Regions from separate parts of the Epibacterium sp. MM17-32 genome, predicted to be linked through region 3. Evidence: riboswitches for the same ligand, from Rfam matches in the RefSeq annotation. Region 3 holds a riboswitch; each other region holds the start of a gene.

What was found. Region 3 has a riboswitch for cobalamin ahead of MHM88_RS02805 (TonB-dependent siderophore receptor). Riboswitches for the same ligand answer to the same signal wherever they lie in the genome.
Region 1: it holds a riboswitch for cobalamin, as region 3 does, so the genes downstream of both, nrdH (glutaredoxin-like protein NrdH) here and MHM88_RS02805 (TonB-dependent siderophore receptor) in region 3, are expected to answer to the same signal.
Region 2: it holds a riboswitch for cobalamin, as region 3 does, so the genes downstream of both, MHM88_RS08735 (DUF1636 domain-containing protein) here and MHM88_RS02805 (TonB-dependent siderophore receptor) in region 3, are expected to answer to the same signal.

The regions. Positions count from the first base shown of each region.
Region 1 is NZ_JAKRFC010000002.1:55,585-65,432, forward strand. Features, by position in the region: gene MHM88_RS03190 (PAS domain-containing methyl-accepting chemotaxis protein) at 17-2,773, shown strand; gene MHM88_RS03195 (chemotaxis protein CheW) at 2,778-4,307, shown strand; cobalamin riboswitch at 4,401-4,594, shown strand; gene nrdH (glutaredoxin-like protein NrdH) at 4,708-4,929, shown strand; gene nrdI (class Ib ribonucleoside-diphosphate reductase assembly flavoprotein NrdI) at 4,939-5,361, shown strand; gene nrdE (class 1b ribonucleoside-diphosphate reductase subunit alpha) at 5,343-7,475, shown strand; gene nrdF (class 1b ribonucleoside-diphosphate reductase subunit beta) at 7,575-8,552, shown strand; gene MHM88_RS03220 (ankyrin repeat domain-containing protein) at 8,768-9,848, opposite strand, start outside.
Region 2 is NZ_JAKRFC010000004.1:164,796-174,643, reverse strand. Features, by position in the region: gene cobG (precorrin-3B synthase) at 1-979, opposite strand, end outside; gene cobN (cobaltochelatase subunit CobN) at 976-4,221, opposite strand; gene cobW (cobalamin biosynthesis protein CobW) at 4,364-5,398, opposite strand; gene MHM88_RS08735 (DUF1636 domain-containing protein) at 5,418-5,897, opposite strand; cobalamin riboswitch at 5,996-6,233, opposite strand; gene cobO (cob(I)yrinic acid a,c-diamide adenosyltransferase) at 6,258-6,932, shown strand; gene glpD (glycerol-3-phosphate dehydrogenase) at 7,045-8,625, opposite strand; gene MHM88_RS08720 (DeoR/GlpR family DNA-binding transcription regulator) at 8,618-9,412, opposite strand; gene MHM88_RS08715 (DUF1513 domain-containing protein) at 9,578-9,848, opposite strand, start outside.
Region 3 is NZ_JAKRFC010000001.1:584,906-594,753, reverse strand. Features, by position in the region: gene MHM88_RS02840 (S-(hydroxymethyl)glutathione dehydrogenase/class III alcohol dehydrogenase) at 1-69, opposite strand, end outside; gene MHM88_RS02835 (GlxA family transcriptional regulator) at 192-1,214, shown strand; gene MHM88_RS02830 (DUF1826 domain-containing protein) at 1,251-1,898, opposite strand; gene MHM88_RS02825 (phosphoribosyl-AMP cyclohydrolase) at 1,928-2,401, opposite strand; gene thrS (threonine--tRNA ligase) at 2,470-4,389, opposite strand; gene MHM88_RS02815 (GTP-binding protein) at 4,485-5,636, opposite strand; gene hisI (phosphoribosyl-AMP cyclohydrolase) at 5,721-6,194, shown strand; cobalamin riboswitch at 6,291-6,501, shown strand; gene MHM88_RS02805 (TonB-dependent siderophore receptor) at 6,661-8,562, shown strand; gene MHM88_RS02800 (ABC transporter substrate-binding protein) at 8,566-9,402, shown strand; gene MHM88_RS02795 (iron ABC transporter permease) at 9,399-9,848, shown strand, end outside.

The DNA of each region.
Region 1 (9,848 bases), on a different contig from region 3:
ACAGGGATGCTGACATATGGTCAAAAAATTCGTCGAAATCGACCTGAAAGGCGCTGGCGAAGCCCTGATGAACCACTCGATCATCCTCAAGGTTCAACCGGAAACGCTTGAGGTTGTCGCCGCGAGCGACACTGCGCACGACGAATTTGCCCGCCTGCGCACTTCGGAACCCAGCACATTGACGGATCTGGTGGTCGATCAGGGATGTCTGCGCCGAGATATTGCGGCGACCGCCTCTGGCGCAGGCAGCGCCTCATTCAGGGTACGCCTGGAGGACACACCAACCTCTCCGCAATTCTTTGGCATCATGCAGAAATCACATGATGACCATGTCTTCCTGACCGGGGGCGTGGTTGAGCCGGACGAGGCGATACAGGGCTATGTCGCGGCGATCGACCGCGCCCAGGCCATCGTCGAATATGACATCGACGGCACCATCATGCGGGCGAACGAGAATTTCTGCGCCCTGACCGGTTTCAAGAAGGGCGATCTGATCGGGGCCCACCACAGCATTCTGTGGCCGAAACTACAGGACAAGCCGGAGCCGTACCTGACCTTCTGGGGCGATCTGTGCAAGGGCCATGGCGTCGAAGGCGAGTACCAGCGCGTTGGTCGCAAGGGCAACCAGATCTGGGTGCGCGCGGCTTTCAATCCGATTTTTGACCGCGAAGGCAACGTGGTCCGGATCATCGAATACGCCATGGACGTGACCGCCAGCAAACGTCAGTCTGCGGAAAGCGCCGGCAAAATCGAGGCCCTGAGCCGCAGCAGCGCGGTGATCGAATTTGACCTCGACGGCACAATATTGGAGGCCAACGCGAATTTTCTCGACCTGACCGGCTACACCCGGGACGAGATCATCGGCCGCCATCATCGCCTGTTCTGCGACCCTGCCACCGTAAAAAGCGCGGGCTACAGCAATTTCTGGAGCAAACTGGCCAGTGGCGAGCACGCCCGCGGCGAATACCGCCGCCTGTGCAAAGATGGCTCTCCGGTGTGGATTCAGGCTACCTACAACCCGGTCTACGGCCCTGACGGGGAATTGCTGAAGATCGTCAAATTCGCCACTGACGTAAGCGCCGAACATCAGCAACGCGCCGAGATGGAAGCCCGCCTGAATGCCGCCAACCGCAGTCAGGCGGTGATTGAATTCGACCTCGACGGGAATGTGCTGTGGGCCAATGACATCTTCCTCGACCTGACCGGCTATGCAAGCGACGAGATTGTCGGCCTGCACCATCGCGTCTTCTGCACCGAAGAACATGTGGCCAGCCGGGACTATGCAAGTTTCTGGCGCAAACTGAGCGCCGGGGAATTTGCAAGTGGCGTCTATCAGCGCCGGCGCAAGGACGGTAGCGATCTGTGGATCCAGGCCACCTACAACCCGGTGTTTGACCTCGATGGCAATCCTATCAAAGTGGTCAAATTCGCCAACGACCTGACAGAGTCCAAAAAACAATCCGTCGAATTCGAGGCTAAGCTGAACGCCGTCAGCCGCAGTCAGGCGGTGATCGAATTTGATCTCCAGGGCACGATCCTGAGCGCCAACGAGAACTTTTTGTACCTGATGGGGTATGATGCCGATGAGGTGATCGGGCAACGCCATGCCATGTTCTGCGAGCCGGACTATGCGGAAAGCGAAGCTTATCGCGAATTCTGGGCGCAACTGCGGCGCGGCAACTTTGCGGCGGGCGAATACCGCCGCATCGGCCGTGATGGCAAAGAGGTCTGGATTCAGGCGACCTATAATCCGATCTTCGACCTGCGCGGCGAACCGGTGAAAGTGGTCAAATACGCCAGCGACGTCACCGAGACCAAAAAACAGGCCGTGGATGCCAACAACAAGATCCAGGCCATGGACCGCAGCCAGGCGGTGGTGCAGTTCGACCTCGATGGCAATGTGATCTCGGCGAACGAGAACTTCCTCAGTGTCATGGGCTATTCACTGCGCGAAATTCTCGGTCAGCACCATTCGATGTTCTGCACTCCGGATTATCTGAAATCCCAGCAGTACCGGGACTTCTGGCTGGCGCTCAACCGCGGGGAATATCAGTCCGGACGGTACCACAGGGTCGGCAAGTTCAGCCGCGATGTTCATATCCAGGCCACCTACGCACCGCTCATGGACCTGCACGGGCAGCCGGTCGGTGTGATCGAATACGCCACCGATGTGACCGAACAGGTGGCGCGCGAACACCGTATCCGCGAAAAGGCGGAGGAAATGACCCGCGTTGTAGACTCGCTGAGCGAAGCAATCTCGGACATTTCCTTTGCCACCAGCGAGGCCCGCACCAAAGCCGGCGAGACCGAGCAGAACGCGAACCAGGGGTTCGAGGCGCTGAACCACACGATTGAAACGATCGAGTTGATGCAGCGCTCTTCGGGCGAGATCTCGGAGATCGTCAAGGTGATCGGCGAAATCGCGAACCAGACCAATCTCCTGGCGTTCAATGCGGCCATCGAGGCGGCCCGGGCCGGGGAGCACGGGGTCGGCTTCTCCGTCGTCGCCGAGGAAGTCCGAAAACTGGCCGAGCGCAGTTCCGAAGCCGCCCATAAGATCTCGCGCCTGATCACCGAGTCCGAAGTCCGTGTCGATCAGGGGACCACCCGCTCGGTCGCGGCGCGGGATGCCTTTTCTCGGATCGTTGAAAGTGTCGCCCTGACAGGCCAGTCGGTCGATCAGATTTCCTCGGCGGCGGAAAACCAGCTTGCGGCGTCGAAACAGGTCGTCGATCTGATCAGCCAATTGTCCGGCGACAACCGGGCGGCCTGAACCGATGTCAGACCGCGCAGCTGAACCGGACACCTGCGCCGACCCCGCGGACCAGCTGGTCGGCGTGGTCGAGATCGGAGGCATGCTGTTCGCAATCCCGATCCACCAAGTGCGCGAGGTCATTCCTGCGCCGGAGCGGTTTCAGCGCCTCCCCGGCCAACACCAGGATCTCCTCGGGGCGGTCCTGTTGCGTGGCAAGGCGATCCCGGTGCAAAGCCTGCACCAAAGGCTGGGCGCCGAAGCCAGCCTGCACACAGGCACCACGCCGGAAGACACGGCACAGGGGGCCACTCCGGCCGGCGGTGTCATCGTCGTCATCCGCGCCGAAGGACGAGTCGCCGGACTGCTTGTGGATTCGGTGCGCTGCCTGCTGCAACTGGGGGACACCTGGCATCAGAACCTCCCCGACAATGAAGACGTTCTGATCAGCGGCGGTTATATCTGCGAAACCAACGGGCATTTCTCGATGCTGTCGGTTCCCGAGTTGCTGAATGTGCCACAAGCACCGTCGGACGAGATCTCCGAAACCGCGCGCCAGCGGGCCCGCATCAAGCGCCTGCCCTATATCCGCTTCCGCGTGGGCGGGCGGAATTTCCTGATCGCCATGTCGGATATCGCCTCCACGGTTCCCACCAGTCCGCTCAGCCCCTGGCCGATAAACGGCAGTTCCTGCCTGGGTCTGATCCAGCGCCACGGTATGGAAATGCCGATGCTGGACACGCTGGAAAACCTCGGGTTCGCCAGTACGGGAGAGAGGCCGGAGGCGGCGGCAGGCATCATTATTGAATTTCCCGACGATCATGCGCTGGCCTTTCATGTCGACCAGGTTGTCAGTGTCATGAACATTGAGGCAGGCGCGGTCTATGATTTTCCGCCCAGCGTCACCTCACGCCGGGAGCTGTTCAGCGGTGTCCATATTGACGAACAGGATGAGCAGTGTCTGGTGATCGACGTGGCCGCTTGCCGACAGGACCCGGACCTGTTGCAACTGGCCGAAACATCACATCGCCTCAAGACCACGCCCCAGATCGCGGTCAAAGATGCCCAGGGCAAACCCTCGGACCACCCTGTCGGCACGGAACCGGCGTATGATGAAAACCGTCTCGCCGCGTTGCGCTCTGCGTCGGGGCGCTATCTGACGGTGTCCGCAGGTGGGGACTTTGCCGTCCCGATCGAAGCCGTAAGCGAGATCATGCGTCTGCCGAACAGCATCTCAGGGGCAGATTACGACGGCCACCTCGCCAACCTTTCCTATCAAAGCCGCCTGATGCCGGTCTATGACTGCGCGCGCCGCCGCGGGCACGGCGATGGCCAGTTCGGATCGGAGTCTGGCATAATGATCCTGGAAAAGGACGGTCATCACTACGGTCTCGCGGTGGAGGCCATGAAATCGATCGACATCGGACGCCTCAAGGGGTTTCGCCAGGCCGGTGGCGCTGCCAGCACCTGCCCGTCCGAGCAATTGGTCGAACTGGGGTTCGGAACCGCAAAACGTTTGGTTGCCGTTGACGATCCGACCAGCCTGCTGCCGTGACCCCCTCGGAGACTGCGCGCGACACGTGATTCATCCACAGGAAATGCCCCCCTGTGTGAATAACCATATATTGACAGTTCCCTAACAAAAGACGCAATATGCGGGTGCTTTGGTGCCTGCGGGGTGACTCGCGGGTGAAGAGGGAAGTCGGTGGAAATCCGGCGCTGCCCCCGCAACTGTAAGCGGCAAGCCTATCCTGGACCACTGATGCATGACCGGCATTGGGAAGGGGGACCGGGCGTCTGAGCCGCAAAGTCAGGAGACCTGCCAAAGCAACTGAACGACGACCGAGGCGGAGGGCCCGGACGCGTGGTTCGGTGCTTTGGTCAGCGCCGGGTTCTCGTGTCCGTTTTCGCCTGACCAGACATACGAGCAGATACCACCTGAGGGGACCTTGCAGATGAGCATCACTGTCTATTCTAAACCGGCCTGCGTGCAATGCACCGCCACCACCCGCGCGCTGGAGGCCAAGGGGATCTCTTTTGATCTCGTCGACCTGACCGAGGATGCCGCCGCCATGGAGATGGTCCAGGGGTTGGGGTATCGTCAGGCTCCTGTCGTTGTCGCAGGCGACGATCACTGGGCAGGATTCCGTCCCGACCTGATCGGCCAGTTGGCCTAAGGCACCAGAGTGACCGGGCTTGTCTACTACTCCTCCCGTTCGGGCAATACGGCCCGTTTGATGGAGCAACTGGGACTGGAGGCTCTGCGGCTGCCGCAGACAGAGCCTTTCCCGGACGTAGATGCGCCCTATGTTTTGGTCACGCCCACCTTTGCCGATGGCGAAGGGCGTGGCGCGGTGCCGAAACCGGTCATCAAATTTCTGAACAACGCGCGCAATCGTGCCCTTCTGCGGGGCGTGATTGCCGGGGGCAACCGCAACTTTGGCACCACCTTCGCCCTCGCCGGGGATGTGATTGCCAAAAAATGTAATGTCCCCGTCCTCTACCGCTTTGAGTTGGCGGGAACCGAAACAGACATCGCCCGCATCCGCGCGGGCCTCGCCCGGTTCTGGGCGGCACAGGAGCAGCAGACATGCTTGACGCAAGCGTAACCGCCGACCTCGACTATCACGCGCTGAATGCGATGTTGAACCTCTATGATGACGAGGGCAACATCCAGTTCGAGGCTGACCGCATGGCGGCCCGGCAGTATTTTCTTCAGCATGTGAACCAGAACACCGTCTTCTTCCACTCGCTGGACGAGAAGCTGCGCTACCTGGTTGAGGAAGGTTACTACGAACCCGAAGTGCTGGATCAATACTCGCTCAATTTCCAGCGCAAGATCTGGGATGCGGCCTATGGCAAGAAATTCCGCTTCCCGTCCTTCCTCGGCGCGTTCAAATATTACACGTCCTACACGCTGAAAACCCGCGATGGGCAGCGCTATCTGGAGCGCTACGAGGACCGCGTAGTGATGAATGCGCTGACGCTGGCGCGCGGGGATGAAAAACTCGCGATGAAGCTGATGTCGGAGATCATCGACGGCCGCTTCCAGCCCGCAACACCCACCTTCCTCAATGCGGGCAAAAAGGCGCGTGGCGAGTTTGTGTCCTGCTTCCTGTTGCGTCTTGAGGACAACATGGAGTCGATCGGGCGCGGCATCAACTCTGCCCTGCAGCTGTCGAAACGCGGCGGTGGCGTGGCCTTGATGCTGACCAACATTCGCGAGCATGGTGCCCCGATCAAAGGCATCGAAAACCAGTCTTCGGGCGTCATCCCGGTGATGAAGCTTCTTGAGGACAGTTTTTCTTATGCCAACCAGCTGGGCGCGCGTCAGGGCGCCGGCGCGGTCTATCTGAACGCGCATCACCCGGACATTCTGCGTTTCTTGGATACCAAGCGCGAAAATGCGGATGAGAAGATCCGCATCAAGACGCTGTCGCTGGGCGTGGTGATCCCGGATATCACCTTCCAACTCGCCAAGAAAAACGAGGACATGTATCTGTTCTCGCCGCATGACGTGGAAAAAGTCTACGGTCAGGCCTTCTCGGAAATCTCGGTCACCGAGAAATATCACGAGATGGTGGACAACCCGCAGATCCGCAAAAAGAAGATCAACGCCCGCGCGTTCTTCCAGACCATTGCCGAAATTCAATTTGAATCCGGCTATCCCTACATCATGTTTGAAGACACGGTGAATGCCGCAAACCCCATCGCGGGCCGCATTGCCATGTCAAACCTCTGCTCCGAAATCCTGCAGGTGAACGAGGCCTCCGCGTTCAACGACGATTTGTCTTATGCGCAGATGGGCACGGATATTTCCTGCAACCTCGGCTCCATGAACATCGCGCGTGCGATGGACGGTGGCGATCTGGCCAGCACCGTGGGCACCGCGATCCGCGCGCTCAATGCCGTGTCGGAAATGTCGAGCATCGATTCTGTACCCTCCATCCGCAAGGGCAACGAAGAAGGCCACGCTATTGGTCTCGGTCAGATGAACCTGCATGGTTACCTCGCCCGCGAGCGCATCCATTACGGCAGCGCAGAAGGGGTGGATTTCACCAATATCTACTTCTGCACCGTGCTGTATCATGCGCTCAGCGCCTCTAACGCATTGGCAAAAGAGAAGAAGGCAAAGTTCAAAGGCTTTGAAGACTCCGCCTATGCCGATGGCAGCTTCTTTGAGAAATATGTCGGTCAGGACTGGCTGCCGGAAACCGACCGGGTCAAAGAGCTGTTTGAGGCCGCAGGCATTGAGATCCCGACCCGCAAGGACTGGGAAGCGCTGCGCGACAAGGTGATGAAGCACGGGCTTTATAACCGCAATCTGCAGGCGGTGCCGCCCACTGGCTCGATCAGCTATATCAACTATGCCACCTCTTCGATCCACCCGATCACCGCCAAGATCGAGATCCGCAAGGAAGGCAAAATCGGTCGCGTCTACTATCCCGCGCCCTATATGACCAACGACAACCTCGAGTATTACCGCGATGCCTATGACATCGGTCCCGAGGCGATCATCGACACTTATGCGGCGGCAACGCAGCACGTCGATCAGGGGCTGTCGCTGACCCTGTTTTTCCCGGCGGAGGCCTCGACCCGAGACATCAACCGCGCGCAAATCTATGCGTGGAAGAAAGGGATCAAGACGATCTACTACATCCGCCTTCGCCAACAGGCGCTGGAAGGCACCGAGGTCGAGGGCTGCGTGTCCTGTTCGCTGTAAATCGGGAGGGGGCGCTGCCCCCGGCCACATCCGTGGCCTCCCCCGAGGTATTTTGGAAAAGATGAAGGGGCCCGCCCCCAAGCTGCTGAGATTGAGTGTATGAAAGACATGACCCAAGCCCGCGCCGTCCCGAAAGCGATCAACTGGAACCGGCTTCAGGACGACAAGGATCTGGAGATTTGGAACCGTCTAACGGTGAACTTCTGGCTGCCGGAGAAAGTGCCGCTGTCCAATGACATTCAGTCCTGGTCGCAGCTGACCCCGGACGAGCAGACCCTGACCATTCGGGTGTTCACCGGTCTTACGCTGCTGGACACGATCCAGAATGCCGTGGGTGCGCCGACGCTGATGCAGGATGCGATCACCCCGCATGAGGAGGCGGTGCTTAGCAATATCGCCTTTATGGAGGCGGTGCATGCGCGGTCCTATTCCTCGGTGTTCTCGACCCTGTGCCAGACCACTGAGGTGGATGAAGCCTTCCGCTGGTCGGCGGAGAATGAGCATCTGCAGGCCAAATCCCGGCTGATCCTTGACGAGTACGATGCCACCGCCTCGCCGCTGCGCAAGAAGATCGCCAGCGTGTTCCTTGAGAGCTTCTTGTTCTATTCGGGCTTTTATCTGCCGATGCACTGGTCAAGCCGCGCGCGCCTGACCAACACTGCCGACCTGATCCGCCTGATCATCCGCGATGAAGCCATCCACGGCTATTACATCGGCTATAAGTTCCAGCGCGGCATGGAGCGGTTGAGCGAGGCGGAGCGCAAGGAGCTGAAGGATTTCGCCTTTGGTTTGCTGTTTGACCTTTATGACATTGAGGCGCGCTATACAGAGCAGCTCTATGATGGGTTGGGGCTCACCGAGGATGTGAAGAACTTCCTGCACTACAACGCCAACAAGGCTCTGCAGAACCTTGGGTTTGAGGCGCTGTTCCCGGAAGAAACCTGTCGTGTGAACCCGGCAATCATGGCGGCGCTGTCGCCCGGATCGGATGAAAACCACGACTTCTTCTCCGGGTCCGGGTCGAGCTATGTGATCGGCAAGGCGGTTGCGACCGAGGACGAAGACTGGGATTTCTGACATACCAAGGCCGTCCGCGAACCGTCGCGGGCGGCTTTGTTTCATCTGCATGTGGCGGTCGGGACGTTGATCCGGTGCGGCGCTGATCCGTCAGCGGGATTGCCCTCATCCGCGAGGCCGGGGCCGCAACCGCACAGGTAAATGTGGCACGACGGCCCCCGCGCCTGGCAATTGCGACAGTGGCGGGGGCGGCGCGGGTGCTCACTGCCCCGCTGTTACGGTCCCTCTTGCAGCAGGACCCGTGTCACATCTTCGGAAAACTGCCGCGGTCGGCCTTCCATGATCACGGTGTGAGGGTCGGTCCGATCCCGCCGCACCGCAGGCATGCCGTGTTGCAACAGGACCTCTGCGCAGCCGCTCCAGTCCCCGCCTTCGACCGGACGATTGAGGGAAGCCCAGCAGAGCGTACCAGACACGTCATCCCCGAAACCATGCTCGGCACGCCAGGACGCCCCCCGCTCCAGCAGAAATCTGGTGAGCTCCCTGTCGCCCCGGAACACAGCTTGGTTGAGCGCACTTGCCGACCAGTCCCCGCCGATCGCTTCGATCGGCCAGCCGAGGTCCACCATGACCCGCACCGCAGCGGTTGCCCCGGCGGCGGCCAGCTCCGGCAAGAGGCGCAGATCACGCTCCTGCAACCGGGCAAACAGATCCGGGGCGTCGTCCAGCAACGCGCGTGCCGCGTCCAGGTCAGCCGCCGCACAGGCGGCAAGGAACTGATCCGTCTCTGACAGCTCCGCAGTGCCGCCAAGCAAGGTCGCCACTTCGGCGAGCCCGTGACGCAGGGCAAACGCCGCAGGTGTCATCCCCTCCTCATTCGTGGTGTCGGGATCGACACCTGCATCGAGCAAAGCTTGAAAATGCGACAGCGAACGGCGGCGGCGAATGGCGTGAAAATACAGACCAGAATGCGACAACTCGGGCGCTCCGGCGGCATGAGACAGCAGCATTTCAAAGGTACCGAGGTCATCAAAATCCAGACAGCGAAACAACGCGTTTGTCCCAGACACCTGCGCGCCCGCCGCCAGCAGCAGCGCGGTGCAGTTGGGCCGATCCAGCGAATGATAGAGCGATTCATTGTCATTCGGATCGGCTCCGGCAGCCAGCAGCAGTTGCGTAGCATCCGGGTCAAAACTCACCCCAGCCGCCCCGTAAAGCGCCGACAGAGGCGCTGTTGCATCCGGAAATTCGACAGACGCCGGTGGCCAGCGGCTTGCGATGGACTGGTTCGGATTTGCGCCTTCGGCAAGCAGCAGCCGGATCACGTCGAGGATCCCGGCGCGCCTGTCTGCAACC
Region 2 (9,848 bases), on a different contig from region 3:
CGTGCAGGCTGGTGCCCTCCGGGAGATGCAAGGCCAGGTCGCGGGCCAGCGCGCGGGTTTCAGAGAGCGCCTGCAGGCACCCGGGTGCGCCGGTGCACGCGCTCACCCGCAGGCGCGGATCCGTTGCACTGTGGATCAGGCCGGGCAGGGGCGCGAGGTCTTGAGCGTTCTCGATCAGCAGCATTCGCCAGGGAGTGAGGCGCAGGGGGGCGTGTGTGGCAAGCGCGGCGAAGGTCTCGGCGTTGATCTGGCCGAACTCCAGCGCAACCAATGCGCCGCTGCGGGTCTGGCCGGGGGCGGGCCGAGAAGCGCCCCTTGCGACGCCTGAGGTATGCGACGCGGGGGCTGCGCGGCGCGCGAGCAGGGCATGCATCCTGCCCCGACCCTCCGACGCGCCGCCTTGGTCAAGGAACCAGCGCGCGAGGGTCAGCGCCTCGGCTGCGGCATCGTCTTTGTGCACCTCCAGCGCCACATCGGCACCGTCTGCGCGCAAGGTCAGCCTGTCGCCTGCACCCTCAATGCGGATATCGGCAGCGGCGCCTTGCAACACGGGGGCCGGACCTGCGTCCACGGCAAAGCCGAACTTGCCGGGCAGGGGCAAGTCCTCTGCTTGTGCGAGGCCCTCTGTCAACGCCAAGGCGATCTGGTGGCTGCGGTCTCCCTCCGCCCAGAAGGGCGTCATGAGAATATTGCGGCGTGCCTCGGCATGGGCGTCCTGTTCCACAAGCTCGAGATCCTGAAGCGCAGCGATCAGGGCGGGATGGCTGGCCTCGTGGACGCCGCGCAATTGCAGGTTCGCCCGCGCCGAGAGATCAAGAACGCCATTGCCGTAGCGCGTGGAGAGATCCGCGACGGTCTGGGCCTGCTCAGACGTGAGCCGCCCCAGTGGCGCGCGGATGCGCACCACCAGCCCGTCGCCGGACATCATCGGCCTTAGCGCGCCGGGGCACCAGCCATAGACCTTGGGGGCGGTGCTCATGCCCCGCCCTCAAGCGTGGCAAGGATCGAATTGCGCCGCGTCACCCAAAGCCCTGCGTCGCGCAGAGCGTTGAACCGATCCCGCATGGCCTGAAGGGCCGCAGGGTTTTCGCGCTCCAGAAACGCCACCAGATCGTCGCGCCCCAGTGTGGCCTCGAAATAAAGGTCAAAGAGATGCGCAGGCACCACCTGAGCCAGATGCGCAAAGGCCGCCATGTGATCCAGCGTTGCCGCAATCTCTGCCGCGCCGCGAAAGCCGTGGTTCATCATTGAGGTCGCCCAATGCGGGTCAGAGGCACGGGCGCGGGTCACCCGGGCGATTTCCTCCTGCAGGCTGCGCGCCTGCGGGCGGTCCAGACGGGTGGCGTCCATGTGATAAAGCGCCGGAGCCTCAGCGCCCAGACGCTTCATCGCGGCGGCAAAACCGGCCTCATGGGCGGCATAGTCCGAGGCGACCAGAACATCCGTTTCCGCCAGATCTTGCAGGTGTACAAAGCTGTCGGCGCTGTGCAGTCGATCCTCAAGCGCGGCGCGCGCCTCGTGGATGTCGCCTTTTGCGTCAATCGCATGTGACGAGGCCGCAAGCCAGGCCTCGCCCGCTGCCGCGCGGGCCTCTTCGGAGTAGTCATCAAGATGCTGGGTCATGCCAAGGCCGTATAGCCCGGGCTTGGGGCCAAAGACGCGCGGCGTGGTCTTGAGGTAGGGGTTGTCGCTTGGGTCCTCTTCGCGGGCACTCAGCGCGGCGGCGGCGGCCTCGAACATCTGGGCAAGGCCGGGAAATACATCGCGAAACAGGCCGGATACCCGAAGCGTCACGTCGATGCGCGGACGGCCCAAAAGGGCCAGCGGGATAATCTCAAAGCCCGAAACACGCTCTGATCCTGCGTCCCATTGTGGAGCAAGGCCCGCAAGATGCAGCGCCATGGCAAATTCCTCGCCCGCCGTGCGCATGGTGGCAGACCCCCAGAGATCCACCACCAACCCGCGCGGCCAGTCGCCATGGTCCTGCAGGTGGCGGCGCAGCAGCTCTTCCGCCAGCTTGACCCCTTGCGCCTGCGCCGCCCGCGACGGCACCGCGCGGGGATCCGTGGTAAAGAGGTTGCGCCCGGTGGGCATCACATCCGACCGCCCCCTGTAGGGCGACCCGGACGGGCCGGGGGAGATCAACTTGCCCGCCAGCGCATCCAGAACCCCGCGCAGCTCTGCCGCGCCATGATCGCCGCTGCCAAAGATATGCAGCCCCTCTCCGTATTGGCTTTCCTTGATGTCGCAGACAAAGCGGTCGATGCGGGTGATCGCCTCTGCGGCCGAGGCGTCGGTGGGGATGCCCAGATCTTCTTCGACGCCGGTGCCCTGCGCCTCGGCACGGATGTCGGCGATGAGCCGGTCGCGGCGCGCAGGGTCAAGCCCGTCGGCGGTGGAATATTCATCCAGAAGGCTTTCAAGCCGCGTCATACCGTCGAGCAGCGTGGTCTGTGCCAAAGGCGGCGGCATGTGGCCCAACGTGATGGCGCCGATGCGGCGTTTGGCCTGCGCGGCCTCTCCCGGATCATTGACAATGAACGGATAGATTACCGGCAGATCACCCGCCAGCACCTCGGGCCAGCATTGCCCCGAGAGTGCCACCGCCTTGCCCGGCAGCCACTCCAGCGTGCCATGGGCCCCCACATGCACCAGCGCATCTGCTTGCGTCCGGAGCCAGAGATAGAAGGCGACGTAGCCGTGGCGGGGCGTGCGGTCGAGGTCGTGATAGTCGTCATCGCGGGATTGCACGTCACCGCGTTCGGGTTGCAGGGCAATCAGCGCCTTGCCCGCGCGCAGCGCGCGAAAGTGCACGAGGCCGTCCCTGATCGCGGGGTCCTGCTCGGGCGCGCCCCAAGCCGCGGTGAGATCCTCGCGCAAGCAGGCGGGCAGGTGGGCGAGTGCTGCGAGATAGTCCGAGAGCGGCCATGTCAGCGTCTCATCCGAGAGGCGCGCGCCAAGGTCTGCCTTGGCCGTGACGTCATAGCCCTCGGTCGCAAGGGCGCGCAAAATCTCGGACGTTGAGGCCAGCGCGTCCAGCCCCACCGCGTGAGCGAGGTTGTAATCGCGCCCCGGATAGGTCGAGAGTACCAGCGCAAGGCGTTTGTCGGCGGGCGTTTGGCGGGCGAGCCGCAGATGCGCCTCGATGCGATCCAACGCCGCCTCCACCCGCTCCGGATCGGCGCGATGGGTGAAACGGGAATATTCCAGATCGGGGTCGCGCTTGGTGGGGGATTTGAAGCTGACAACACCGGCAAACAGCCGACCGTCCACCTCTGGCAGGACCACATGCATGGCCAGATCCGCAGGCGACAGGCCGCGATCCGCCAGATCCCAATCCTTGCGCCGGGCCGTGGACAGCGCCACCTGAAACACCGGACAGCCCGTGAGGCTTAAGGGGGAGGCGCTGCCATCGCGCCCCTGCGCGGAAAAGGCGGTGGCGTTGATGAGCGCGGCGGGGTTCAGGGCGGGCAGTTCTGCGCGCAGCCAGTCGACCGCCTCGGGGACCTTGAGGCTCGGCGCGAAGACCCCATAGGCAGCATACCCGCGCGCGCGCAGGCTACGGATCATCGCATCCACAGGGGCGGTGTCGGCAGAGGTCAGATAAGAGCGATAGAAACTGACCAGCACCAAGGGTTTGTTGATTTCGGGCAAGGCATCCAGCGCGCCCCGGTCGGGGTCGTAGAAGCCGAAATCAGGCACGGTTTTCTTGCCGATCACCGGGCTGGCATAAAGGCCAGAAGCCAGCGCCAGCTGCGCCAGTGCCGCTTGCGCGGCAACAGCACCGCCCGCATCGCACAGCGCCTGAAGGCGGCGCAGGGTGGAAACCGGCAGGGTGGACAGCTCATCAAGGCGCGGATCTTCCTGACCGTCGGCGGGCAGGATTGCCAGCGCGATGCCCTTGCGCCGGGCCAGATCCTGAAGCGTGGCCAGACCGTAGGACCAATAACTTTCACCACCGATCAGCCGGACCAAGACGCCCTTTGCGCCCTCCAGCGTCTGCTCGGCGTAGACATCGACCGAAAGCGGGTGTTTGAGCGCCACCAGATTGGCAAGTCGCGTGGAGGGGAGTTTGCCGTCCGCGCGGTGCCAGCCCGCCGCGAATGCGCCAAGGTCGCTGTCGGAAAAGGACAGCACCACCAGATCGCCGGGGGTCTGCCCGACGTCATAGGGGGTGTCTGTTTCTCCGAGCCCGTGGCTTTCGCGGAAGACGACGTGCATGAGGTTAGCTCCGTTTGGACACGCCGAGGATAGCCCCGGACCGCGGGGGGGGGAGAAGCCCCCGCCCGGGGGGGCGGTCGGGGGCTGTCCGGCCTCTCGGCCGGACGAAAACGATGTGTTTCCACTTCGCCCGCATAGAAACTCAGGCCCCGAGGTCGGCGTGGATGCCTGCTGTGTCGATGTTATCATGCTCGGCGATCACAACCAGCTGGGTCTTGCGCTCCTGTGCGCCCCAGGGTTGGTCGTATTGCGCGCGCAGGCGTTCGCCCACCGCTTGTACCAGCATTCGCATCGGTTTTCCTTCCACGGCCACATAGCCCTTCACCCGCAGGATGTTGCGGGCGCGGGCCATCTCGATGATCCGTTTTTGCAGGTCTTCGGGATCGGAGACTTCGCCCATTTCGACCACGATGGACTCAAAATCGTCATGTTCGTGATCGTGATGGCCGTCATGATGGCTGGGGCGGGCATCAAGGTCGTCTTCGGCGGCGGCCCCCAGACCGAGGATCACGCGGGGGTCGATCACGCCCTCGGTCATTGGCAGGATGGGCAGCTTGCGCGGGGCCTCGGCCTCGATCACGGCGCGGGCTTTCTCGACGCCGGCCTCACCGGCCAGATCGGCTTTGGACAACAGCACGATGTCCGCGCAGGAAATCTGATCCTCAAAGACCTCGGACAGCGGTGTTTCGTGATCAAGGCTGTCGTCCGCCTCGCGCTGGGCCTGCACGGCGTCCAGATCCGGCGCGAACTGGCCCTTGGCGACGGCCTCGGCATCGGCCAGGGCGATCACCCCGTCGACGGTGATGCGCGAGCGGATCGCGGGCCAGTCGAAGGCTTTGAGCAGCGGCTTTGGCAGTGCCAGACCAGAAGTTTCAATGACGATATGCTCGGGCGGCTCGGGCAGCGCCATCAGGCTCTCGATGGTGGGGATAAAATCATCGGCCACGGTGCAGCAGATGCAGCCATTGGCGAGTTCCATGATGTTTTCCGCCGGGCAGCTCTCGTCGGCGCAGGATTTCAGGATGTCGCCATCCACACCGGCGGTGCCAAACTCATTCACCACCACGGCGAGGCGCTTGCCCTGCGGGTTTTGCATCAGGTGACGGATCAGAGTGGTTTTGCCAGCCCCCAGAAAGCCGGTGATGACGGTGACGGGGATCTTGTTCAATGTGGTCATGTGAAATGGGCCTTTCGGGTCAATCCTGCGCAAGCTCGGTGGCAGGCGTGTCTGGGGTGTCATTGGAAGAGTCGCCACGCTCCGGTGCGGGCGTCGGGGTCAGCGCGACGCTTGGCATGGAGACGGGCGGAATGCGGGCGATGGATTGTTTGCGAAACACCACCGGGCGCTCGCGCCATGGCACAAACCCATCCTCGGTCGCCGCATAGGCGGCCGCACCGGCGAGGATGTCCTCAAGATGGGCATCCGGGTCGAGATCGCCGTAGATATAGCTCCAGCGCGCAGGGCCACCGGAGAGATGTAGCGTGCAGGACCGCGAGCAGGCCGAGAGGCACTCGACCCCGCGCACGGTGACGCCGTCGGGCAGCGCGCTGCCCGCAAGACGGTCGGCAAGGATGCGGCCGGGACGCATGGCTTCGGGATCGCTGCCGGTCTGGCGACAGGTGGTGCAGACGGTCAGGACAACCGGCTCCGGGCTCTGGCTGGGGGTCTCTCCCATGCGGCCTTTTCTCCTCCTCAGCGGCGAGGCGGGGCAGGCCAGATGGGGGCGCATGCCACGTGTGGCAGGCCCTCAACCGGTCGCGGCACACCCCGTCCGCCGGTTTCACACGCGCTGGCAGGTCTCCCGGCTTGCGGATGCCAGACCCGGGTCGGGCGCTGACGGTCGTCCCGCCTTCCCGGTGCCACCCCTTGGGGGGCGCCAGTGGCGTCGGGAGACCTCTCCGGTCACGGTCGCGGGGGCGGCTGTGCTTGGGGCGCGCTGCGGCGTGCCTTGTCACATTCCCTCTTCGCCCGAAGGGTGTCACCTTCGGGAACCAACGAAAATCCCTTGCGCCATGGGGGCACTCTTTGTCAAGACATGGGGCCAAACAGCAGGAGCGACCCCGTGAGCGATCAGACCAGCGCAAGTAGCGAAACCGACATCTCGGACGAAGAAGCGGCACGCCATGCCTCTAAGATGGCAAAGAAAAAGGCCGCCCGTGATCGGATGATGAAAACCAAGGATGGCGAAAAGGGTCTGATCATCGTTCACACCGGCCCCGGCAAGGGCAAGTCGTCCTCGGGATTCGGTATGATCATGCGCTGCATCGCCCATGGCATGCCCTCGGCGGTGGTGCAGTTCATCAAGGGCGCGTGGCAGACCGGCGAGCGCACTTTGATCGAGGAGAATTTCTCGGATCTGTGCCAGTTCTACGCGATGGGCGAGGGGTTTACCTGGGAAACGCAGGATAAGGCCCGCGATATTGCAGCAGCCCGCGCGGGCTGGGAAAAGGCCAAGGAGATGATCCTTGATGAGAAGAACACCATGGTGCTGCTCGATGAGATCAACATCGCGCTGCGCTATGAGTATCTGGATTTGCAGGAGGTTCTGGAGTTCCTCGTCGAGCATAAACCGCCGATGACCCATGTGGTGCTGACCGGGCGCAGCGCCAAAGAAGAGCTGATCGAGATCGCCGATCTGGTGACCGAGATGGCGCAGGTGAAGCACCCGTTCCGGGCTGGTATCAAGGCTCAGAAGGGCGTGGAGTTCTGAAACCTCAGCGTGTGTCGTGAGCGGGTATGCGAGGCGCTGCCTCGCGCTCCGGGATATTTTGAGTTAGAAGAGGGAGGGGCGCTGTGCCCCTCTCTTTTGTCGTTCTGTCTTGTTAGTCGATGACGCGGGATTTGATGTATGTGTCGACCGCAGTGCGCGCATCAGGGTCCAGACGCAGGCCGAGTTTTGTGCGTCGCCACAGGAAATCCTCGCCCGTGCGCACCCATTCGCGGGCAATTGCCCAGTCGAGTTCGCGGGCCGTGATGGTCGCGCCGAAGCTCTCGCCCAGATCGCTCTGCGCCTTGGCGTCGCCCAGAACAGCCCAGGCCTCGGTTCCATAGGCGCGGATCAGGCGGCGGGTGGCGTAGGCCGACAGGAAGGGATACGCGCGCGCCAGTTTTTCGCGCAAGCGGGTGACATCTTCGACCGGGAAGTCGCCGCCGGGCAGGGGCACACCTGCGGTCCACTCCGAAGGCAGGCTGGGGAAGACCTCGTTGATTTTATCCAGCGCCGCCTCGGCCAGTTTGCGGTAGGTGGTGATCTTGCCGCCAAAGACATTGAGCAGCGGGGCCTGTGTCTTGTCGAGCGTCAGCACATATTCGCGTGTCGCGGCGGAGGCGGAGCTTGCGCCGTCATCATAGAGCGGCCGCACGCCGGAATAGGTCCAGACGATCTGGTCGCGGGTCACGGGTGTGTCAAAATAGTTCGACGCGAATTTGACCAGATAGTCCTGCTCTTCCTCGGTGCAGATGGGTTTGGTCTCGGGATCGGGGTGATCGGCGTCGGTGGTGCCGATGAGGGTGAAATCCTCCTCATAGGGAATGGCAAAGATGATGCGCCCGTCCTGCCCTTGGAAGAAGTAGCAGCGCCCGTGGTCGTAGAGTTTAGGCACCACGATATGGCTGCCGCGCACGAGGCGCACGTTTTCGCGGCTGTTTTGGCCGAGCTTCTGGCGCAGCACATCGGCCACCCATGGCCCACCTGCGTTCACCAGCATTTTTGCGCGGCGGGTGGTTTCTGCGCCGGTTGCGAGATCCTTCAGGTGGATTTCCCAGTGATCCGCGTGGCGGGTGGCATTCACGACCTCGGTGCGGGTCATGATCTCGGCTCCACGGGCCTCGGCGTCGCGGGCGTTGAGCACCACCAGGCGGGCGTCCTCGACCCAGCAGTCGGAATATTCAAACGCCTTTTTGAATTTGGAGTTCAAGGGCTTGCCTGCCTCATCCGTGGTCAGGTCCACGGTTGAGGTGCCGGGCAGGATGCCGCGTTTTCCAAGCGTGTCGTACATGAAAAGACCCAGCCGGATCAGCCATGCCGGGCGGCGGCCTTTCATCCATGGCATGACGGTGGTCAGCAGTTTGGAGGTCGGCGTGGTGTTGTCGAACCGCATGTCCTTGTGGAAGGGCAGCACGAAGCGCATCGGCCATGAGATATGCGGCATGGCGCGCAGCAGCACCTCGCGTTCGATCAGGGCCTCGCGCACCAGACGGAATTCGAAATATTCCAGATAGCGCAGGCCGCCGTGAAACAGTTTGGTCGAGGCCGAGGAGGTGGCGGAGGCGAGGTCGTTCATTTCGGCCAATGTCACGGAGAGGCCGCGACCGGCGGCGTCGCGTGCGATGCCGCAGCCGTTGATGCCGCCGCCGATGATGAACAGGTCGGTGATGTCGGAGGTCTTGGGCGTATCAGTCATTTTCGCTGCTTTCGGTTTCGGGGCCGCCGTCTGCGATCAGGATTCGTGTGCCGGACGCGGCTGCGGCCTCGGCAAACTCTGCCGGAACAGGGCGGTCTGTGATGACAAAATCCAGCTCCGCGAGGGCGCAGATGCGCACGGGGGCGGAGCGGTCGAATTTGCTGCCGTCACACATCAGGATGCGCGTGCGGGCATTACTGAGGATGGCGCGGGCGACGGAGACTTCGCGGGCGTCGTGATCGAGGATCGCGCCGTCTGCGTCCATGGCGGAGGCGCCGATGACGGCGTAGTCGACCTTGTAGCGGTTGATGAATTCCACCGCCTCTTCGCCGACAATGGCACCGTCGCTTTGGCGGATGGTGCCCCCCACAAGGATCAGGTCACGCGCCTCCATACCCATCATCATATTGATAATGTTGATATTGTTGGAGAGGACCGTCAGGCCCTTGTGACCGGAGAGCGCGCGCGCCACCTGTTCGGTGGAGGTGCCGATATTGAGCGCGATGGAACAGTTTTCAGGGATCACATCGGAGGCCAGTGCGGCCATCGCGCGTTTGCCGCTGGCATTGAGGCTGCGGCGCTCGGCATAGCCGCGATTGGCGGCGGAGCTGATGCGCACGGCGCCGCCATGGACGCGGCTCAGCTGGCCACGGGCAGACAGATCGCGCAGGTCGGTGCGCACGGTCTGCAAAGAGACGCCAAAGCGGCGCGCGAGGTCTTCAACCTCGACACGATCCTGCTGCGTGAGCAGAGAGAGGATTTCGTTTTGGCGGTCGCTTGCGTCCATGAGCTTTCCTTTTTACGGATTCATATAGGTCACATCGCTTGTTTTGTCATGTGAAGTTTTCGTTTTGATGGGATTGTACGCGAAAAAGAAAACCCCTCGCGCGGGTGCGGAGGGGATTGGGCCGAAACTGGCGGCGCTTTTGGCCTTGTGGCCGGACAGAGAGGCTCAGAGCAGTGAAATGAGGTGATTGTCCCAGGCCAGCGGCGCTGTGGCGAGGTGCTCCACTTCTGTGCCGATCCGCGCCACGGCACCTGTTCCGGTGCTGGCGAGAAAACCTTCGCGTAGGGTCGCAAGGCCGCAGACATCCAGGAGCGCATGTTCGGCCAGCAAAGCACCGCTGGCGCAGTCCATCACCTGCACCACGCCACCGCGGGGCGAGGTCACGGCGATCTGCGTCTCATCGCCAGAAAACGCAATGGAGCCGCCATAGCCATTG
Region 3 (9,848 bases):
CTCGAGATCGATCTCTTCGATTTCAAGCGGACGGTTGGGCTCCCAGGCGATGGCGGCACGGGTCTTCATGGCATTTCCCTCTGTTGTGGAGTGATTGCCTGATGTTACATTATCACATCGTGAGGGCGAGGCGTTCGACCCCTCGGATCTGGCCAATCAACGGGCCGTATCGGCCACAACAGGGATCAGGCATGTCAGAAAATCAGCACCTAGCCCGCGGGATGGACCAGCGGCGGCACGTCGCCTTGGTGATCTATCCGGGCTTCAAGACATTGGAGGCGACGGGGCCGCTCAGTGTTCTGGGCTATGCCACGCGGCATCTGGCCGAGGCAGGGCACGCCGGGGGCTATGACGTCACCATCGCAGCGCCCGAGGTGGGTCACATCCCCTCGGATACGGCAGTGTCGCTGGAGGCAACGGTCGCGCTGAAGGAGCTCGGCGCGCCGGATACGGTCCTGATCGCCGGCGCCGCCCGGATCGAAGAGGTGCTCTCTGGACAGCACGCGCTGGTGGACTGGTGTCGCGAGAACGGACCGCGGGTTCGGCGTTGCGCCGCGCTTTGTACCGGGTCGTTCTTTCTGGCGGAGGCCGGTCTGCTGGCGGGGCAGCGCGCGGCGACACATTGGAATTACGCCGAACGGCTGCGCCAGCGCTATCCGGAGATTGATGTGGATGCCGATGCGATCTTTGTACAGGCGGGCCGTTTCTGGACCTCTGCGGGCGTTACGGCGGCGATCGACCTGACGCTGGCCTTTGTCGAACAGGATTACGGTCGTGACATTGCGCTCGGGGTGGCGCGCGACATGGTGATGTACCTCAAACGCCCAGGCGGGCAATCACAATTCAGCACCTTGCTGACGGGGCAGATGGCGGGCGCAACCAGCATGACCAAGGTGCTGACCTGGATGAGCGACCGGCTGGATCAACCGCTGAGCCTGAGTGACATCGCCGCCGCGCATGGGATGAGCGTGCGCAGCCTCACCCGCGCCTTCACGGCCGAGTTTGCGGTCGCCCCGATGACCATGCTCGAAGCGCTGCGATGTGACCGGGCCAAGGCATTGCTGCTCGATACGGACCTGCCACTAAAGACCCTGGCCTATCGCGCCGGGTTTCAGTCGGACGAGCAAATGCGCAAGGCCTTTCGCCGCCGCTTTTCCCTGTCGCCGCGCGACTACCGGGCGCGGTTTGCGACCTCCGGCACACCGCCTGGCTAGCGCCCCCGCAGTGCAAACCCCCGGGGCGCGTTGAGCTCAGTGCTTGTAGGCCGCCGCAGCTTCTTCCGCCGGATCGTCGATCGGGTCGAGCACCAGCAGCAGCCGTGTTTCACCGGTGCCCGCGATGGGCGGCGAGCGGTGCAGCACCCCCGAGACCGGCGTTTCCGGCCACCGCGTGCCGCGCAGGATGATCGGCGCGCCCGTGGGGACGGTCAGGATCTGCGCGGGGTCGTGGCCATTTTCGGACAGGCCATACTGCGTGCCGGTGCCGCGATAGGTGCAGACCAGACGGGCCTTTACGGCATCGATATGAAACTTGCGACACGCATTGGTGTCGACGACATCAAAGCGCAGCCGGACGTAGGCACTGTCCATGATATCGGCAAAAATCGACGCCAGCGCCGAGGCGTCTTCGATCAGCATGTTGCGCTCCTCACATGTCGGCGTACCGCATTGATCGGCAATATTGATCAGCGCGTCACAGACCGCATCCGGCCGCAGGATCAGCCGCGCCTTTGGCAATTGTTCGGGCGGCAGCGCATCGATCCAGCGCTGGAACCGCGGCAGCGGATCGCGCTGCCAGATCGTCGCCGCGCAGGCGGGCTGGTGAATGGCCGTCAGTCCACTTGGTGCGGTGACCGATGTCGTGCAGTCGTCGAGCGCGGGGGGCGTGTCGAGGATCATCTGGCGAACTCCTGTTTCTGGCAGAGATGTCAGGGTTGGTAGGGCAGGGAGGAATGGTGCAGGACAATGCGCAGGGTGCCTGTTTCGTCCTTCTTGTAGCCAAAGCTCTTGTCCACCGTGGTGACGGAACCGTCCTTGTTGGTCAGCTTGACCCAGCCCATCCACATGGCGACATCGCCCTGGATGAAGCGCGCCGAGGGGATGCTCTCCATGGCGCGCCAGCCCATGATCGCAAACCCATTGTCGAGGGGGTAGTCATCGGAATGGCCGCAGAAATAGGCCAAGGCCCCGGCTTTGGTCGGGCGAAAGGTCTGCGCGCCGCTGGCCATGGTCGGTTTGAACAACACGGGCCCTAGGTCATAGCCGTAGTAGGCGTCGATATTGGCCGAGGCGACCGCGCGGGCCGCCTCGATGCCGCCGTCCTCAAAGGCCTTTGAGATGGCGATTTTCCCATTGCCCCAGATGGTCAGGGCGTTCTGGATGTCGTCTTCGGTGATCTGCAAGGAACAGTCCTTTGTTTGATGGGGTCACAAGGGGGCCGGTAGCCCCTTCTGGCAGCGGCGGCAGGGCCTTAGGCGCCGCGGGGCGGACGCGCCTCTGTCACCAGCAGGCGGACCGCCTCTGCCAGTGTCAGGGTCTCGGTCTTGTCAGCTCCGTGGCGCCGGATGGTCACGCTGCGCGCGTCGGCTTCTCGTCCGCCGAGTGCGATCTGGACGGGGATCTTTTGCAGCGCGTGTTCGCGCACCTTATAGCCGATCTTCTCATTGCGCAGGTCGGTCTCGGCCCGCAGCCCCGCCGCCTTCAGCGCCTGTGCAACCTCGGTGGCCCAGTCATCGGCGGCCCCGGTCACCGTGGCGACAACCACCTGCATCGGCGCCAGCCACAGCGGCAAATGCCCGGCGTGGTGTTCGATCAGAATGCCGGTGAACCGCTCCAGCGAGCCAAACAGCGCGCGGTGCAGCATCACCGGTGCCAGCTTGTCGCCCGACGGGGCCACATAGGTGGTGCCAAACCGTTCCGGCAGGTTGAAATCCACCTGAAGCGTGCCGCATTGCCAGTCCCGGCCGATGGCGTCGCGCAGGACATACTCCAGCTTTGGCCCGTAGAACGCGCCTTCGCCTTCAAAGATCGTATAGGGATGACCGGCCTGATTCAGCGCCTGACGCAGCGCATCCTCGGAGCGGTCCCAGCTGTCATCGCTGCCGATGCGGTTTTCCGGGCGGGTCGAGAGCTTGATGCGCACATCGTCAAAACCAAAGTCGCGATAGATCGACATCACCAGATCATTGACCTTCAGGCATTCCTCGGTCAGCTGCTCGGGCGTGCAATAGATATGGGCGTCATCCTGGGTGAAGCTGCGCACGCGCAAAAGCCCGTGCAAGGCACCTGACGGCTCGTAGCGATGCACCTTGCCAAATTCGGCGATCTTCAGCGGCAGGTCGCGATAGCTCTTGGTGCCTTGCCCGTAGATCAGCATATGGCCGGGGCAGTTCATCGGTTTCAGCGCATAGTCGCGATCGTCCTCGGTCTTGGCAAGAAACATGTTCTGGCGGTAGTTCTGCCAGTGGCCCGAGGTCTCCCACAGGGCGCGGTCCATGATGTCGGGAGAGTTGACCTCGATATAGCCCGCCTCTTCCTGGCGTTCGCGCATGTAGCCGATCAGCGTCTGGAACAGGCGCCAGCCCTTTGCATGCCAGAAGACAGACCCGGGCGCGACCTCCTCAAAGTGGAACAGGTTCATCTCGCGTCCCAGTCGGCGGTGATCGCGTTTCTCGGCCTCGGCCATCATCGTCATATGCGCATCGAGTGCGGCTTTGTCGGCAAAGGCGACCCCATAGATGCGGCTGAGCATCGGGTTGTTGCTGTCCCCACGCCAATAAGCGCCCGCCACGCGGGTCAGTTTGAACGCGCTGCCGGCATCCGCGGTACTGCGCATATGCGGCCCCCGGCAGAGGTCGAGCCAGTTCCCCTGGCGATAGATCGTGACGGTCTCGCCCTCGGGGATCGCATCAAGCAATGCGAGCTTGTATCCTTCGCCGGCGGTCTCAAAATGCTGTCGGGCCTCTTCGCGGGTCCATTCCTCGCGGGTGAAGGGGGTCCTGGCGGCGATGATCTGGCGCATCTTTTTCTCGATCACCGGCAGATCCTCGGGGGTGAACGGCGTGTCCCGCTCGAAATCATAGTAGAACCCGTGTTCGATGGCCGGTCCGATGGCGGTTCTGGTGCCGGGCCACAGCGTCTGAACCGCTTCGGCCAACACATGCGCGAGGTCGTGGCGGATCAGTTCCAGCGCCCGCGGGTCATCCCGGGTCACCAGTTCCACGGCGGCGCCGTCGGGCAGGGGGCGGGACAGATCCGTGACCTCTCCGTCAACAACCGCAGCGACCGTACGCTTGGCAAGGCTCGGGCTGATGGCGGCGGCAAGATCGGCGGCGGTGCTGGCAGGCTCAAGCGCGCGGCTGGCGCCATCGGGCAGGCGGATATGGATCATTTCGGGGTCTTTCTGTCAGGGAGGGGAGGCACCGGGCAGCAAGCCAGTGGCATCGCGGCGGTTTCTCTGGTGTGGGGGCAACAGGCCGGCATGGCTCAGAACGGCAATTCCAGGGTGTCGACCATCATCCCGCCGGGCAGGTCCGGCGGTGCGGCCTCGGCCTTGGGTTTCATCAGGAGCATGTCGAGGCTGGCCTTGAGGTCGGCCTCGTCCATGTCGCGCGCGATGACAACGACGCGGCTGGTGGTCTCCGCGCCCGACCAGCTTTTGAGCGGCACAGGGGCGTCAAAAATATGCTGCACCCCGTGAAAGACAAACGGGTATTGCAGGCCCTCGACGTGCAGGATGCCTTTCATGCGCAGGATGTTCTGTCCCTTAAGTGCAATCAGCGAGTCGAGCCAGAAATCAAAGACATTTGCGGCAATGGGATCTGTCACTGCGATCGAGGCGGAGATGATCCGATGGTCATGAGTGGCGGGCGCCGATGGGCTGAAGGCCAGCGGGGCCGGGGGCGTCGCCGCGGCGGCAAAGCCGGAGACCCCAGCCAGCGGATCGGGCTGTGCGATCTCTTGCGACAGTCCCAGCCAGCGGTCCACCTCCGGCGCGGCTACGCCGTCGCGCAGGGCGGAGAGGCCAAACAATGTGCCCACCGGCACGCGCCCATGGTCAGCCCGGACACGCGGGGCGGTGGCGTTCAGACCCTCCAGGCGTTTTTCGAGCCGGGACAGGTCAAACCCGTCGATCAGATCCGCCTTCGACAGGATCAGCGTATCGGCCATGGCGACCTGCTGCACCGCCTCGAACTGCCGGTCGAGCGTGCCCATGCCCGTCGCCGCATCCACCAGGGTCACCACCCCATCCAGCCGGAAGGCCTGCGCAATCTGGTAATCGGTCGTCAGCGTGTGCACGATCGGTGCCGGATCGGCGATGCCGCTGGTTTCAATCACCACCCGGTCAAAATGCACCTGACCCGCGTCCTGCTTTGCGATCAGGTCCTCGAACGTCTTGGCCAGATCGCCCAGGATCGCACAGCACAGGCAGCCCGACGGCAACAGGACGGTCTCCTCGGTGGCTTCTTCGATCAGGTCATGGTCCAGGCCGATATCGCCGAACTCATTCATGATGACGGCAATCCGCCCCGCGTCGGGGTCGCGGATCAGGTGGTTCAACAGCGTGGTTTTCCCGGCCCCCAGAAACCCGGTCAGCAAGGTCACGGGAATGCGTTTGTCCTGCTCGGTCATCACCATGCTGGCCTCTTTACAGTGTGTTGCCTTTCGTTCAGGACTGTTACGTTATAACACTACGTTTTACAAGAAGCCGGAGAAGGCGATATGACACAACTGCACTTCCAGCCCCGCACCACCGTGGAACAGGTCGAGGAAAGCACCGACCTTGCGCCCAAATTCGGCGAGGATGGTCTGATGCCCTGCATCACCACGGACGCAACCACGGGCGAGGTGCTGATGCTGGGTTGGATGAATGCCGAGGCTTTTCGCCTGACGATCCAAACCGGCGAGGCGCATTATTTCAGCCGCGCCCGGCAGGTGCTGTGGCACAAGGGGGCGACCTCCGGCCTGGTTCAGACCGTGGTCGAGGCGCGCATCGACGACGATCAGGACGCCCTGTGGCTGCGTGTCGATGTGACCGGCTCCGGCGCATCCTGCCACGTGGGCTATCGGTCCTGTTTCTACCGCGCCGTGCCACATGGCGCAGAGGCCGGGACGCCGCTGACCTTTGTTGAGGCGCGCAAGACCTTCGACCCGGTGGCGGTCTATGGCGATGCGCCGAACCCGACCCAACTCTGACCCTGCGGCGTCGGGGCAGGGCATTTGTACGCCGCTGCCGGGGCAACACCGTCGCCGCACCGGGCTTTGGCGCTTGACAGGATCACGTCACTTTGCCTAAGTCCCGGCCATTCTGGTCCGGCTGGGAGACCACCCGGTTAAAAGGGAACACGGTGAGGTGTAGCCAACAGGCGCCGAATCCGTGACTGCCCCCGCAACTGTGAGCGGAGAGCAATGCTACGATATGCCACTGCCCGGAAAGGGTGGGAAGGTGCGGCAAAGCTTCGACCCGCGAGTCAGGAGACCTGCCAGGAGGATCACCCTGTCCGGGTGCGGGGCGCGCCAAGGACAACGGACTTCCGTAGTGGTGGCAGTTCTCACCGTCTGCGGGGGCAAAGCCTTCCAAAGACCCGAAATTTGGACCCGCTGCCCGGTATGGGCAGTGTGCCTGGCGTGTGTATTGCGCGCGGGCTGGGAGGAATGGAATATGGACAAGGCAAGCCTGTCACTGGCCGCCGCACTGGTGGTCGCCCCCGCAATCGCAACCGCTCAGGAGGGCGGTGTCATCGATCTCGGCGAGATCATCGTCTCCGGCGGCCTGACCCCGATCGAGGCGGACAACTATGGTCGCTCGGTCTCGGTCATTACCGCGCAAGAGCTTGAAACACGCGGAGTTACCACCCTGCAAGATGCCCTGCGCGGCGTCCCCAGCGTGGCGGTGAACTCGACCGGCAGCGGCTTTACCCAAGTGCGGATCCGCGGCGGCGAAGGCAACCACGTGCTGGTGCTGATCGACGGGGTCGAAGCCAATACCGGGTCGGGCGGCGAGTACATCCTCAGCGGCCTGACCGTCAGCGATATCGAACGCATCGAAGTGCTGCGCGGCCCGCAATCGGCGCTGTATGGCGCCAATGCCGTCTCTGGCGTGATCTCGATCACCACCAAGCGGGCGGAAAAGCCGGGTACTTCTTATGGCGGCGGGGTTGAATTCGGCTCCAACAGCACCCGTGCTGCCAATGCCTATGTGCGGCAGCGGTTCGAGCGCGGCGAGCTGAACTTCTCCGTCGACACGCGCCAGACCGATGGCGAGGACGGTTCGCGGCTGGATGGCGGCGACACCGAGTTCAACGACCGGGAAACAGTGAACCTGACCGGTCGGTATGAGATTACGGATCAGATCACCACCGGTTTCACCCTGCGGCGCACGTGGCAGCACTATGGCAGCGAGGACACGCTCCCCTTTGGCTCCACGTCTCCGACCTCTGAAGGCTATCTGGTGGAAAGCCCGGCAAACACCGACCGCGACGAAGTGTTCGGCTCGTTGTGGCTGGAGGCCGACAGCGCCTCCGGGCGCAGCAGGCACCGGTTTTCCATCAGCGGCACCGACCAGGAGAACCAGTCCCGGGATGGCGCCTTTGGCCCGTCCTCCAGCGAGTCGACGCACCGCGCGTTCAAATACCTGGGCAACTTTGCACTGGATGGGGCGGGGCTGGATCAGTCCGCACACCGCCTGAACCTGCTGCTGGAGGCCGAAGAACAGACCTACACGGCGTCCTTCACCGGCAGCACCGCGTTCGAGCGCAACAGCGAGGCCGTCGCACTGGAGTATCAGGGGGAACTGGCCAATGGTCTCGACCTTCAGGCCGGGCTGCGCCACGACTTTAACGACACCTTCGAGAATGCAACCACCTGGAACCTGTCGGTGTCCTATCAACTGCCCGGCCGCGACATCCGCGTGCGCGGTGCCGCCGGGCGGGCCTTTGTGAACCCGACGATGTTCGAGCAATTCGGCTTTGTTCCCGGTTCCTTTGCCGGCAATCCGAACCTGAAGCCGGAGGAAAGCACCAGCTACGAACTGGGCGCGGACTTCGGTCTTGGCGATCGCGGTGAGCTGGCGGTGACACTCTATCGGAATGACGTCGACAATCTGATCCAGGGCTCGGGCATGACAGCTGTCAACATCCCGGGCACCAGCAAGTCGCGTGGGTTTGAGCTGGAAACCTCCTTTGCCGTGCTGGACTGGCTGGATCTGAGCGGCGCCTATTCCTACACGGATGCCGAAACCGCGACCGGTGCGGTGCAGGTGCGCCGGCCAGAACACGAGCTACGCCTGTCGGTGGCGGCGCAGGCCTATGCCGGGCGCGGCACGGTCAACCTGGATGTGCGTCACGTCTCCGGCAATCACGGCCGCCAGTTCTTCGCGACCGGCACCCCGACGGCAGAGCTTCCGTCCTTCACTGTCGTGGATCTGGCCACCACCTATGACCTGACGGCCAATGCACAGCTGACCGCGCGGGTGACGAACCTGCTGGATGAAGACTATCAGGAATCCTGGGGGTATTTTGCAAATGGCCGCGAGGTCTTTGTCGGCGTCCGGGCATCGTTCTGATCCATGCGCAGGCTGCCCGGCATAGCCCTGGCCCTTCTGTGGGCCGCCACCGGTGCCTTTGCCGGGCCGTCGCGCGTGGTGTCGATGAACCTGTGTACGGACCAGCTGGCGATGCTGCTTGCGGCGCCGGGCCAGCTGGCGTCGGTCTCCTACATCGCGCGGGACACCCGCGCCTCGGCCATGGCTGACGTGGCCATGGCGTATCCCGTCAATCACGGTCTGGCCGAAGAGATCTATCTCCTGCAGCCCGATCTGGTGATTGCCGGTGCCTATTCGACCCGGGCCACCACCGATATGCTGCGGCGCCTCGGGGTGCCGGTGGTGGTGTTCCAACCTGCCAACGCGCTTGAGGATGTGCGCGACCGCATCCTGCGGATGGGAGAGGTTCTGGACCGCGAAGAGGCCGCCCGGGCCCTGCTGGCCGACTACGACAGACGCCTGGAAAGACTGGAGCACGCCGCGCCGGATGCGCCGCGCGCCGCGCTCTATGCCGCCAATGGGTTTACCTCCGGCAGCCGCACCCTCGCAGGCCAGATCCTGCGGGCAGCGGGGCTGCGCAATATCGCGGATGAGCAGGGCTTTGGTGGCTCCGGCCACATGCCGCTGGAAGTGCTGGCCCTGTCGGCGCCGGACCTGCTGGTGGCAACATCCCCCTATCCGCGCGCCTCGCGCAGCGAGGAAAACCTCGCGCATCCGGTGGTGCGCCATCTGGCCGCCCGCAGCGGTGCCGGTCAGATCCGCGACGCGGATTGGGTCTGCGGCACCCCGTATGTCTTGCGCGCGGTCGAGGCCCTGGCCGCAGAGCGCCGCCTGTTTGTGGCGCAGGAGGACCGCAAATGACCCGTCTGATGATCGCCCTCAGCGCCATGGTGGTGGTGCTGTTCCTGCTGTCGCTTACGGTGGGACCGGCCGATGTGCGCCCGACCGAGAGCCTGGCGGCGCTGTTTGACGACGGCTATGGCCCGCTGACCCTGGTGATGCGGGAAATCCGGCTGCCGCGCGCTTTGCTGGCGGTGATCATCGGCGGCGGGCTTGGGCTGGCGGGGGCGGCCATGCAGGGCTATCTGCGCAACCCGCTGGCAGAGCCGGGACTGATCGGCGTGTCCTCCTCGGCAGCGCTCGGGGCGGTGCTGGCGATCAATACCGGGCTGGCGGCCAGCCTCACCCTGGGGCTGCCGCTGGCGGCGCTTGCCGGGGCTTTGGCGGGGGTGTTTCTGGTGATGGCGCTGGCCGGACCGCAGGGCGGATCGCTGACGCTGATCCTGGCGGGGATCGCGATCTCGGCG